Regions from separate parts of the Kluyvera sp. CHPC 1.2972 genome, predicted to be linked through region 3. Evidence: predicted binding sites of a transcription regulator. Region 3 holds the regulator's gene; each other region holds the start of a gene.
What was found. Region 3 encodes sigma-54, which starts transcription at its own class of promoters, with help from an activator protein. Its sites were predicted from a motif close to GTTGGCACANNTTTCGCTNT; they were not measured.
Positions count from the first base shown of each region.

Region 1: the regulator sigma-54 is predicted to act here: its motif matches at 1,468-1,487, upstream of glnA (glutamate--ammonia ligase).
Region 2: the regulator sigma-54 is predicted to act here: its motif matches at 1,508-1,527, upstream of V6944_RS01335 (branched-chain amino acid ABC transporter substrate-binding protein).
Region 4: the regulator sigma-54 is predicted to act here: its motif matches at 1,869-1,888, upstream of V6944_RS18480 (gamma-glutamyltransferase family protein).

Region 1 is NZ_JAPKIB010000013.1:105,015-108,164, reverse strand. It holds gene glnA (glutamate--ammonia ligase) at 1-1,379, opposite strand, end outside; gene typA (ribosome-dependent GTPase TypA) at 1,759-3,150, shown strand, end outside.
Region 2 is NZ_JAPKIB010000001.1:260,862-264,011, forward strand. It holds gene V6944_RS01330 (ABC transporter permease subunit) at 1-170, opposite strand, end outside; gene V6944_RS01335 (branched-chain amino acid ABC transporter substrate-binding protein) at 250-1,371, opposite strand; gene V6944_RS01340 (HAD family hydrolase) at 1,823-2,500, shown strand; gene V6944_RS01345 (hypothetical protein) at 2,585-2,896, shown strand; tRNA gene V6944_RS01350 (tRNA-Leu) at 3,036-3,122, opposite strand; tRNA gene V6944_RS01355 (tRNA-Cys) at 3,134-3,150, opposite strand, start outside.
Region 3 is NZ_JAPKIB010000004.1:60,318-63,467, forward strand. It holds gene ptsN (PTS IIA-like nitrogen regulatory protein PtsN) at 25-513, opposite strand; gene hpf (ribosome hibernation promoting factor) at 569-856, opposite strand; gene rpoN (RNA polymerase factor sigma-54) at 879-2,312, opposite strand; gene lptB (LPS export ABC transporter ATP-binding protein) at 2,358-3,083, opposite strand; gene lptA (lipopolysaccharide ABC transporter substrate-binding protein LptA) at 3,090-3,150, opposite strand, start outside.
Region 4 is NZ_JAPKIB010000014.1:57,869-61,018, forward strand. It holds gene uvrA (excinuclease ABC subunit UvrA) at 1-904, opposite strand, end outside; gene ssb1 (single-stranded DNA-binding protein SSB1) at 1,159-1,686, shown strand; gene V6944_RS18480 (gamma-glutamyltransferase family protein) at 1,926-3,150, shown strand, end outside.

The DNA.
Region 1 (3,150 bases), on a different contig from region 3:
GGGTGCGGAGTCATACGTACGCGGTCGTTTTCTTCGGTGCGCAGCGTGATGTAAGCGTCGATAGCTTCATCAGTGAACACGCCACCTGCGGTCAGGAACTCGCGGTCTGCGTCGAGAGCCTGCAGCGCTTCTTCCAGAGAGCCAGCAACCTGTGGGATCTCTTTCGCTTCTTCTGGCGGCAGGTCGTACAGGTTTTTGTCCATGGCTTCGCCAGGGTGGATTTTGTTTTTGATGCCGTCCAGGCCAGCCATCAGCAGTGCTGCGAAGCACAGGTATGGGTTAGCCGCTGGGTCCGGGAAGCGCACTTCGATACGACGCGCTTTCGGAGAAGCAACAACCGGAATACGGATGGATGCAGAACGGTTACGGGCAGAGTAAGCCAGCATAACCGGTGCTTCGTAACCTGGGACCAGACGCTTGTAGGAGTTGGTGGTCGGGTTAGCCAGGGCGTTGATAGCTTTAGCGTGTTTGATAACACCGCCGATGTAGTGCAGCGCTTGCTCGGACAGGCCAGCATATTTGTCGCCGGAGAACAGGTTTACGCCGTTCTTGGACAGGGACATGTGGCAGTGCATGCCGGAACCGTTATCGCCAAACATTGGTTTTGGCATAAAGGTCGCGGTTTTACCGAAGCGGTGAGCGACGTTGTGCACAACATATTTGTAGATCTGAATTTCGTCCGCTTTCTTGGTCATGGTGTTGAAGCGGGTGGCGATTTCGTTCTGGCCAGCAGTCGCAACTTCGTGGTGATGCGCTTCAACAACCAGGCCCATCTCTTCCATGATCAGACACATGGTAGAACGGATGTCCTGTGAGGAATCAACCGGAGGAACTGGGAAGTAACCGCCTTTAACGCCTGGACGGTGACCTTTGTTACCACCTTCGTATTTGGTGGAGGAGTTCCATGCGCCTTCGATGTCATCGATAGCAACGTGAGAACCGGAGATGGATGCGCCGAAGCGAATGTCATCAAACAGGAAGAATTCTGGCTCTGGCCCGAACAGAACGGTATCCGCGATGCCGGTAGCGCGCAGGTACTCTTCAGCGCGTTTAGCGATGGAGCGCGGGTCACGGTCGTAGCCCTGCAGTGTGCCTGGTTCCAGGATGTCACAACGAATGATCAGGGTAGACTCTTCAAAGAACGGGTCGATGAGAGCGGTAGATGCGTCTGGCATCAGAACCATGTCGGATTCGTTAATGCCTTTCCAGCCACCGATAGAGGAGCCGTCAAACATTTTGCCTTCTTCGAAGAATTCGGCATTTACCTGATGCGCAGGAATAGTGACGTGCTGTTCTTTACCTTTGGTATCGGTGAAGCGCAGATCGACAAACTTCACTTCGTGCTCATTCAGCATCGTCAAAACGTGTTCAGCGGACATACTTAACATCTCCCGGATTTATCATTGTCGTCGTGGTAACGAGGTCTTCAATCACTGCTTAAAGTGGCGTTGTTGCCCTGAAATATACAAAGCGAAATCTGTGCCAACTTTTAAATCACCCCCAAAAGGCGTTATCATGCGCACCATAGTGCAAAAGGGCTGCACCACGATAGCGTCTTTGCACCATTATAGTGCTTATCCTGAAGCGATGAGCACCATATTGGTGCAAATTGTGATTGGGTGCCCTTTTTATGCTCCGTGAAAGCGATCACAAAGGAACTCTGCAATACTTGTTTGCGGAGGATCTCTGTGATCCTGTTTTGTAGTGCGATTAATCCGTGTACAATAACGCGCTATTTCTAATGCCCGAGGCAAAGTTGTGATCGAAAATTTGCGTAACATCGCCATCATCGCGCACGTTGACCATGGTAAAACTACCCTGGTCGATAAGCTGCTGCAGCAATCCGGTACGTTTGATGCACGTGCTGAAACTCAAGAACGTGTGATGGACTCCAACGATTTGGAGAAAGAGCGTGGGATTACCATCCTCGCGAAAAACACCGCAATCAAATGGAATGATTACCGTATCAACATCGTTGATACCCCAGGGCACGCCGACTTCGGTGGTGAAGTTGAGCGCGTCATGTCCATGGTTGACTCTGTGCTGCTGGTAGTTGATGCAATGGATGGCCCGATGCCGCAGACGCGCTTCGTGACCAAAAAAGCATTTGCTCATGGTTTGAAGCCAATTGTTGTTATCAACAAAGTTGACCGTCCAGGCGCGCGTCCTGATTGGGTTGTTGACCAGGTATTCGACCTGTTCGTTAACCTCGATGCGACCGACGAACAGCTGGACTTCCCTATCGTTTACGCTTCCGCGCTGAACGGTATCGCAGGTCTGGATCACGAAAATATGGCGGAAGACATGACCCCGCTGTATCAGACCATCGTTGATCGTGTACCGGCTCCAGACGTAGACCTGGATGGCCCGCTGCAGATGCAAATCTCCCAGCTGGACTACAACAACTACGTTGGTGTTATCGGTATCGGCCGTATCAAACGCGGTAAAGTGAAGCCAAACCAGCAGATCACTATCATCGATAGCGAAGGTAAAACCCGTAACGGTAAAGTCGGTAAAGTACTGACTCACCTGGGTCTGGAGCGTATCGATAGCGACCTGGCTGAAGCTGGCGACATCATCGCAATCACCGGTCTGGGCGAGCTGAACATCTCCGACACCATCTGCGACCCGCAGAACGTCGAAGCGCTGCCAGCGCTGTCCGTTGATGAACCGACGGTAACCATGTTCTTCAACGTCAACACCTCTCCATTCTGCGGTAAAGAAGGTAAGTACGTTACCTCTCGCCAGATTCTGGACCGTCTGAAGAAAGAACTGGTACACAACGTGGCACTGCGCGTTGAAGAAACTCCGGATGCAGACGCATTCCGCGTTTCTGGCCGTGGTGAACTGCACCTGTCCGTTCTGATTGAAAACATGCGTCGTGAAGGTTTCGAAATGGCGGTTTCCCGTCCGAAAGTTATCTTCCGCGAAATCGATGGCCGTAAACAAGAGCCATTCGAAAACGTAACGCTGGACGTCGAAGAGCAGCACCAGGGTTCTGTCATGCAGGCACTGGGTGAGCGTAAAGGCGACCTGAAAAACATGAATCCAGACGGAAAAGGCCGCGTACGTCTCGACTACGTGATCCCAAGCCGTGGTCTGATCGGCTTCCGTTCAGAATTCATGACCATGACCTCCGGTACCGGTCTG
Region 2 (3,150 bases), on a different contig from region 3:
AGCGCCAGACCGATGGCGCAGAGATAGGCCGATATCATATACACTTCGCCGTGCGCGAAGTTAATCATACCGATAATGCCGTAGACCATGGTGTAACCAATGGCTATCAATCCGTAGACGGAACCCAGCGTCAAGCCATTGACTAACTGTTGCAGGAAGAATGTCTCCATCATCGCTCGCTCGTGTTGTGTCATCTATTATTGAGCGCCGGTATGGACTCATACCGGCGCTGAGCGTGATTCCGTCTCGTTACTCGACTTCCTTGTACTTGCCCTGGTCATCCCACTGGTAGACCACGTAATCCGAGACCTTCAGGTCGCCTTTGCTGTCCCAGGCTTTTTTGCCCATCACCGTCTCAACCGGGTTTGCTTTCAGCCAGGCGCTGGCTTTCGCGGAGTCGGCACCGCCGGTGGCTTTGAACGCCGCGGCAATCGCCTGAATAGAGGCGTAAGAGTAGAGGGTGTAGCCTTCTGGCTCAAACTTGTTGGCGCGGAATTTCTCGATAACCGCTTTGCCGTCAGGGATCAGACGAGGGTCTTTACCGAAGGTCATATAGATACCCTTGGTGTACTGCGGCCCGCCCGCGGCGGTGACCATCTCTTCGTTGACGATACAGTCGCCGGAGAAGAATTTCGCCTGTACGCCCTGCTCACGCATCTGGCGCACCAGCGGGCCCGCTTCTGGGTGGCAGCCGCCGAAGAAAACCACGTCCGGTTTCTGCGCGCCAATCTTGGTCACCAGGGCGTTGAAGTCTTTCTCCCCACGTGACAAACCTTCGTACATCACATCTTTGACGCCACGTTTTGCCAGCGCGGCGCGGGTGGCATCCGCCAGCCCCTGACCGTAGGTGTCTTTATCGTGGATAATCACCACGCGTTTGGCCTTCAGCTTATCGATGATGAAATCGCTGGCGACGCCACCCTGCTGGTCATCGCGACCACACATGCGGAACATATCGTTCATCCCACGTTCGGTAATCAGCGGGTTGGTGGAGCCTGGGGTAATCGCAAGAACCCCAGCGTCGTTATAAACCTCTGAGGCAGGCATGGTGGAAGAAGAGCAGAAATGGCCGACCACGGCCTGCACTTTATCCTGATCGACCAGGCGGTTAGCCACCGACACGGCCTGTTTCGGTTCGCAGGCGTCATCCCCCTGCACCAGCTTAATTTTCTCGCCGTTAATCCCACCGGCAGCGTTGATGTCCGCTGCCGCCTGGGTGGCGCCATGCCAGTATTGATCGCCATAGGTGGCGTTTGGCCCGGTAAACGGCCCTGCAACGCCAATCACGATATCGGCCTGGGCGGAAAACGCCGTCACCAGACACCCTGCCAAAACAAGAGAAAGCGGACTTTTTATAAATTTCAGCGACATTATTATCTACCTTAGCAAAGAGGTTTATGCATAACGGTGTGAAGCCGAACGACTGGCGCGAGCACCAAACAACGACATCCTGACAATATCCTGCTGATAACGGCGAGGTTTCCTTACGCTTTTCAGGCCAAATCATTAAGCAAAATGGTTGCCAACTTTACGCACCCTTGCCTGGAATTTGACAATTTTGAGTATAGAGTGCGCGGGTCAAGCCTCTGCCTCGACGCGGTGAAATTACGGCGGGGATCACATCTCGTTAACAATAAAGTACATAAATAATGCAATAGTCACGCTTTGTGCATTTTTGTAGCAAATTGTTCGGCTTATGTTACCTGGTGGTGCAAAGGGGGGATGCGGTGCGCAGATGGCGTGCAGGGAGAAATGGGCTAATTTTGCTTCCGCTATGGCTAGTGGTAACATTTTATCTATACCTACCAGCGCGAGAAAAATAATGACGATAATCGAGGCCGATAAACAGATCCTGTCCGTTTTTGACTTTGACGGTACCCTGACCCGGCACGACAGCTTTATTCCCTTCCTGAAGTTCGCCTTCGGTCGTCGCCGGTTTGCCCGCAAAATGCTGCGTCTCGTTATCCCTTCGGTGCAGTGCTTTCGCCGCCGACTGACCCGCGATGAGCTTAAGGAAGTGCTGATCACCACCTTCCTCGCCGGATGTGACGAAAAATGGGTGCAGGATAAAGCGGAAGCCTACTGCCAGCATACCTGGAAAAAATTGATGCGCCCGGCCGGACTCATGGCGGTGGCGGCAGAACGCGCATCCGGCGCCGAAGTAACGCTATGCTCCGCCTCGCCGATGATCGTCCTGCGGCCTTTTGCTGAAAAGCTGGGGATTAAGCTGATAGGCACCGAACTGGAAAGCAAGGATGGCGTGTTAACGGGGCGGATCGTCGGCCATAACTGCCGATGCATCCACAAAATCAATCGCCTTGAGGCGGTTTATGGCCCGCTCAGCCGCTATCATCTCCGCGCCTGGGGAGATACGCGCGGCGATTATGAGCTGCTGGCTACCGCCAGCGATGCGCACTGGCAGCATTTTCAGCCCGGCTGGTCACGCAAGAAAAACCCGATTGCGCGCTTTCGCAGCGAGTTTATGAAGGATTTGACCTGAGGGTTTTACCGCGTGGCACCCACGCATTTTTATTCGGTTTTGCCGAAAAAATACACCTAGTAAGATGAAAAACAGCCTGGAGGGATGATGATAGAAAAATCAAAACCATTAACGCTGGGAAACCTTAACAACCACCACTTCTATCTTGGCGAGGCCATAAATCTTTTCCCGCATGAGGTCGTTGGTGGGAAAAATGTCAGCGAAGCGGGTCTCAGCGTCATCTTTAAATATGAAAAAAATGACCGTACGGTGTGTATCAAAAGCGATATTGATGGCAGTAAAAAAATAATACGAAAGCGAAGCTGGGTAGCGGACTTCTTCGAATCTCACAAAAAGAATATTGGGGATCAGGTGACAATCACCAAAATATCCTCAACGGAATACCGCCTGTCATAATACCCGCCACGCCATAGACTTGATGCAACTTAGGTATCAAGTCCTGTCGCTTGTGTCCTTCGTATGGACAAAAACAAAAAAACCACCCGTAGGTGGTTTCACGACACTGCTTATCATTGATTTTATTCTTGTTTTCCCATGGTAGCCGGAGTGGGACTTGAACCCACACAGCGCGAACGCCGAGGGATTTTAAATCCCTTGTGTCTACCGATTCCACCATCCGGCCAGGGAAAAAAGTGGAGGCGCGTTCCGGA
Region 3 (3,150 bases):
CTCCTCAGTACGATGTGATGTCCATTATGCATCATCGTGAGTTTCCGTATCGGTGATGATTTGATACAGCTCTTCGTCGCTCTGCGCAGCGCGCAGACGACGGCAAATGGTTTTATCCGCCAGACGTTTTGCCACCAGGGACAGCGTGTGCAGGTGGGTTTTGGTCTGGTCTGCCGGCACCAGGAGCGCAAAGAGTAAATCGACGGGCTGATTGTCGATAGCATCAAAGGCGATCGGGGTTTCCAGCTGCACAAACACGCCAACCGCGCGCAGCGTATCCTCTTCCAGCTTGCCGTGAGGAATGGCGATACCGTTACCAATACCGGTACTCCCCATCTTCTCGCGGGTCAAAATCGCCTCAAAGACCACCTGCGGAGGCAGGCTCAGCTGTTTTGCCGCCAGTTCGCTGATGATTTCCAGCGCGCGTTTCTTACTCTGACAGTGCACAGCACTGCGGGTACATTCCTGGTTAAGGACATTGCTCAGTTGAAGAGCCGAATCGTTATTTGTCATAATTTCACCTAAGCATCGCCCGGTATGCGGGCATATCGGGCGACTGCTCGGACAATCAATGTTGTTTTAGTTTGTCTTTATGCTTGTTTAACTGTCTCGCCAGTTTGTCGATCAAACCGTCGATGGCGGCGTACATATCCTTGCCTTCCGCGCTAGCATGAAGTTCGCCCCCGTTAACATGCAACGTTGCATCCGAGATGTGCGTCAATTTCTCCACCTTCAACACAATGTAGACCTGATTGATCCTCTCGAAATACTGTTCGAGCTTAACGAATTTCGCATTCACAAATTCGCGCATTGCATCGGTAATTTCGACGTTGTGTCCAGTGATGTTGAGTTGCATAGTGTCTTCCTTATCAGTGGTGTCAGACCAGTTGTTTACGCTGGTTAGACGGCGGAATGGATAAAGACTCTCGGTACTTTGCAACGGTACGCCGTGCCACCATGATACCCTGTTCAGAGAGCATGGTGGTCAGTTTACTGTCGCTCAGTGGTTTTGCGGGGTTCTCCGCGGCAATTAATTTCTTAACCAACGCGCGAATCGCCGTGGAAGAGGCTTCGCCGCCGCCCTCGGTACTCACGTGACTGGAGAAGAAATACTTAAGCTCGAAAATGCCTCGTGGGCTATGCAAATACTTTTGCGTGGTAACACGCGAAATGGTGGACTCGTGCATCTCGACGGTCTGGGCGATATCTGCCAGCACCATCGGTTTCATATACTCTTCGCCGAGATCGAAAAAGGCCTGCTGCTGTTCAACGATGCAGCGGCTGACCCGCAGCAGCGTATCGTTACGGCTCTCAAGGCTCTTAATCAGCCATTTTGCGTCCTGCAGGTTGCTGCGGATAAACTGGCTGTCGGCGTCGTTACGGGCATTGTTGCACATTCCCGCGTAGTGTTGGTTGATCTGCAGACGCGGTATGCTATCGGCGTTCAGCTCAACGACCCAGCGATCGTTCACCTTGCGCACCAGTACGTCTGGGATCACATACTCCGGTTCACCGGTCTGGATCGACTGGCCCGGACGTGGATCCAGCGACTGAATCAGATCCACCGCCTCTTTCAGCACGTCCTCTTTCAGCCGCGTGACGCGCATCAGTGAACGGAAATCGTGGTTGGCGAGCAGATCGAGATGATCGCTGATAATCAAACGGGCTTCAGCGATACGCGGCGTAGTGGGGGAGAACTGAGAAAGTTGGATCAGCAGGCAATCGCGGAGATCTTTGGCGGCGACGCCGACCGGATCGAAGCGTTGGATCCGCTTGAGCACGGCTTCCACTTCATCGAGGCCAACCTCTTCGTCACCAATGCCTTCAAGAATGTCTTCCACCGTGACGGTGAGGTAACCGGTATCGTCCACGGCGTCGACGATCGAGGTGGCAATCGCCCGGTCGGTATCGGTAAACGGCGTCAGCTCAACCTGCCACATCAGATAATCCTGAAGCGACTGGGTGGTTTCACCCTGATAAACCGGTAACTCATCGTCCTGATAATCAGCGCCGGTCCCGGAAGGGGTTCCGGCGGTATAGATCTCATCCCAACTGGCGTCGAGCGGCAGCTCTTCGGGCATATCGGGTTTTTCTAGCGCATCGACGCTGTCCAGCGTTTCGTTATCGACGGTTTCCTGAGTCTCTACTTCTTCGTGAAGATCGGTTTGCTCAAGCAGGGGATTGCTCTCCAGCGCTTGCTGGAGTTCCTGCTGAAGTTCCAGCGTAGACAGTTGCAGCAGACGGATTGCCTGTTGCAGCTGTGGCGTCATGGCAAGCTGTTGGCTGAGCCTTAATTGCAAACCTTGCTTCATGTTCAGAACGAATATCTCCCGCTAACGTCGTAAACCACTACCCTATCAGAGTCTGAAGTCTTCCCCAAGATACACGCGTTTAACATGTTCGTCTTGTAGGATCTCCTGAGGGGTACCGTGGGCAATCAGGTGCCCCTGGCTAACGATATAGGCCCGTTCACACACGGCCAGCGTTTCACGTACGTTGTGGTCGGTGATCAGCACGCCAAGGCCGCTGTCGCGGAGATGTTCGATAATGCGTTTGATATCGATAACGGAGATCGGGTCAACGCCAGCAAACGGTTCATCCAGCAGGATAAATTTCGGGTTTGCCGCCAACGCACGGGCGATTTCAACGCGGCGACGTTCACCGCCGGAAAGCGCTTGGCCAAGGCTGTCGCGCAGATGCTCGATGTGAAACTCTTCCATCAGCTCTTTGGCGCGGTCTTCACGCTGTTCGTTGCTGAGATCATCACGGATCTGCAGCACCGCCATCAGGTTGTCGTAGACGCTCAGGCGACGGAAGATGGAGGCTTCCTGCGGCAGATAGCCGATACCACGACGCGCGCGGGCGTGCAGCGGCAGCAGACTGATGTCTTCATCATCGATGATGATATTACCGGCATCACGAGGAACGATCCCGACCACCATGTAGAAGGTGGTGGTTTTGCCCGCGCCGTTTGGCCCAAGCAGACCCACAATCTCACCGGAATTCACGGTCAGACTGACATCTTCCACCACGCGGCGGCCTTTGTAGGCCTTCGCCAGATTTTTTGCAGTTAATGTCGCCATAACGAATTAGTTACTCTTATTCTGTGCCGGAGCCTGGTCTTTGGACTTGTCCTGCAGCTGCGATGGA
Region 4 (3,150 bases), on a different contig from region 3:
GCGACAGCTCTGGATTCTGGATCACGCGGTCAGGGTCGAAATACTGCTGCACGCCGAGGCCGTCACAGGTTGGACACGCGCCCGCCGGGTTGTTGAACGAGAACAGGCGTGGTTCAAGCTCGCGCATGCTGTAGCCGCAGATAGGGCAGGCGAAGTTGGCGGAGAACAGCAGCTCTTCCGCTTTCGGGTCGTCCATATCGGCGACCACCGCCGTGCCGCCGGAGAGCTCCAGTGCGGTTTCAAACGATTCCGCCAGACGCTGCGTCAGGTCATCGCGTACTTTAAAGCGGTCAATCACCACTTCGATGGTGTGTTTCTTCTGCAGCTCGAGCTTCGGTGGATCGGAAAGGTCACAGACTTCACCGTCGATACGCGCGCGGATATAGCCCTGGCTTGCCAGGTTTTCCAGCGTTTTGGTGTGCTCACCCTTACGCTCTTTAATGATCGGGGCCAACAGCATCAGGCGTTTACCTTCCGGCTGCGACAGCACGTTATCGACCATCTGGCTGACGGTTTGCGCCGCCAGCGGCACATCGTGATCCGGGCAGCGCGGCTCGCCTACGCGAGCGTAAAGCAAACGCAGGTAGTCGTGAATTTCGGTAATGGTACCGACCGTCGAACGCGGGTTGTGTGACGTCGACTTCTGCTCGATAGAAATCGCAGGCGACAGCCCTTCAATATGATCGACATCCGGCTTTTCCATCAGCGACAGGAACTGGCGCGCATAGGCAGAAAGCGATTCTACATAGCGACGCTGCCCCTCGGCGTAAAGAGTGTCAAAAGCCAGTGAGGATTTGCCAGACCCGGACAGCCCGGTCACAACAATCAGTTTGTCGCGAGGGATGACGAGGTTGATATTTTTGAGATTATGGGTGCGGGCGCCCCGAACTTCGATCTTATCCATTCACCTTTCCCGGTAGAGGAGATACACGGATTGCCTGGTTTGTTAGAAGGACAAACGGCAGAAACGGCTAATTATGACACAACTTAACCTGAATGAATATACAGTATTGGAATGCCGATTCTGGATGCTGATGAAAATTGCAGCGGGATAAGATGTTTAGTGGAATCTGTCTCGCAGCTACCAAAATACCGTCTGGAAATGATACACTGGCGCGTTTACACTTAATCAAGATTCATATTTCAGGAGAGACAAACATGGCCAGCAGAGGCGTAAACAAGGTGATTCTCGTCGGTAACCTGGGCCAGGACCCGGAAGTACGCTACATGCCGAATGGTGGCGCAGTTGCCAACATTACGCTGGCGACTTCCGAATCCTGGCGCGACAAAGCGACCGGTGAAATGAAAGAGCAGACTGAATGGCACCGCGTTGTGCTGTTCGGCAAGCTGGCGGAAGTAGCAGGCGAATACCTGCGTAAAGGCTCTCAGGTCTACATTGAAGGCCAGCTGCGTACCCGTAAATGGACCGATCAGTCCGGTGCTGAAAAATACACCACCGAAGTCGTGGTTAACGTTGGCGGCACCATGCAGATGCTGGGTGGCCGTCAGGGCGGCGGTGCACCAGCAGGTGGCGGCCAGCAGCAGCAGGGCGGTTGGGGCCAGCCTCAGCAGCCACAGGGCGGCAACCAGTTCAGCGGCGGCGCGCAGTCTCGTCCGCAGCAGCAGTCCGCTCCGGCACCGTCTAACGAACCACCGATGGACTTCGACGACGATATCCCGTTCTGATTATTCGCCGTCCTGACGGCATTTATCAAAACGACACAAACCCTGCTTCGGCAGGGTTTTTGCTTTTTTAATGCGCACCATCAGCTCACATCAGCACCGCTTCGGTGCGGACATTGCCCCGCGTTAACCTTCTCTTTTTCCCTTTGGTTTACATAACTCCAAGATAATTAACAAAAATAACAGTTGGCACGTTTTGTGCCTACATCAGTGTATACACTCATGTAGGCAAGGTGCAGACGATGACTCAAATCCAATCAGCTAAATGTATGCAGGGCATGGCCGTTGCGCCGCACTCGCTGGCCGCGGAAAGCGCGGTGGCCGTTTTGCGTGATGGCGGTAATGCGGTTGAGGCGATGGTGGCGGCAGCGGCGACCATTGCGGTGGTTTACCCGCATATGAACGGCATCGGCGGCGATGGATTCTGGTTAATCTCAAAGCCGGGTGAAGCACCGGTGGCGATCCAGGCCTGCGGCTTTGCGGCAGAGAATGCGAATATCGATTTTTATCGTCAGGCGGGCTACGAGCAGGTTCCGGTGCGCAGCCCGTTGGCGGCCAATACCGTCGCTGGTACGGTGGGCGGTTGGGAACGTGCGCTGGAGTGGGCAGGGGAGCAGAGAGGCAACGCGCCGCTGCCGCTAACGCGCCTGCTGAACGATGCCATCCACTATGCGCGTCATGGCGTACCGGTGAGCGAAGGGCTGCATCAACAAATCACCGCGCGTTTGCCACATCTCGGTCAGTACCCCGGTTTTCGCAGCCTGTTTGCACCAGAAGGTCAGGCGCTTGGTCCCGACGATCTGCTGCTTCAACCTGCGCTCGCTAACACTCTGGAGCGGTTGGCAACTCACGGACTGAGTGATTTTTACCATGGTGAAACGGCCAGACTGATTGCCTGCGAACTGGAGGCGGCTGGAAGCCTGCTGCGCTTTAGCGACTTTGACGCTTTTCGCGCGGCGCGGGTGAAACCGCTGGCGCTGGAAACGGAGATTGGGACGGTTTATAACCTGCCGCCACCGTCGCAGGGCCTGGTCTCGCTGCTGATTACCGGCATTATCGAGCAGCAGCGTAAAAAGGGGGCTATTGCCGACGAAGCCGATTTTGTCCACCTTTGCGTCGAAGCAACCAAACTGGCGTTCACCCTGCGCGATCGCCATATCACCGATCCGGCCCATATGACCCTCGACCCACAGTCGCTGCTGACGGCAGACAGTATCGCTCAGCTTAGCGCACAGATTGTGCCCGACCGGGCACAGGCCTGGGGCAAAGGGCGCGGGCCTGCGGACACCATCTGGATGGGGGTTATCGACAGTTCCGGCACCGCCGTTAGCTTTATCCAGAGCATTTATCATGAGTTTGGCAGTGCGGTGATCCTCGCCGATAGCGGCATCATCTGGCAAAACCGCGGCAGCAGCTTTTCGCTTGATCCGAACGCCACCAACCCATTACAGCCGGGCCGCCTACCGT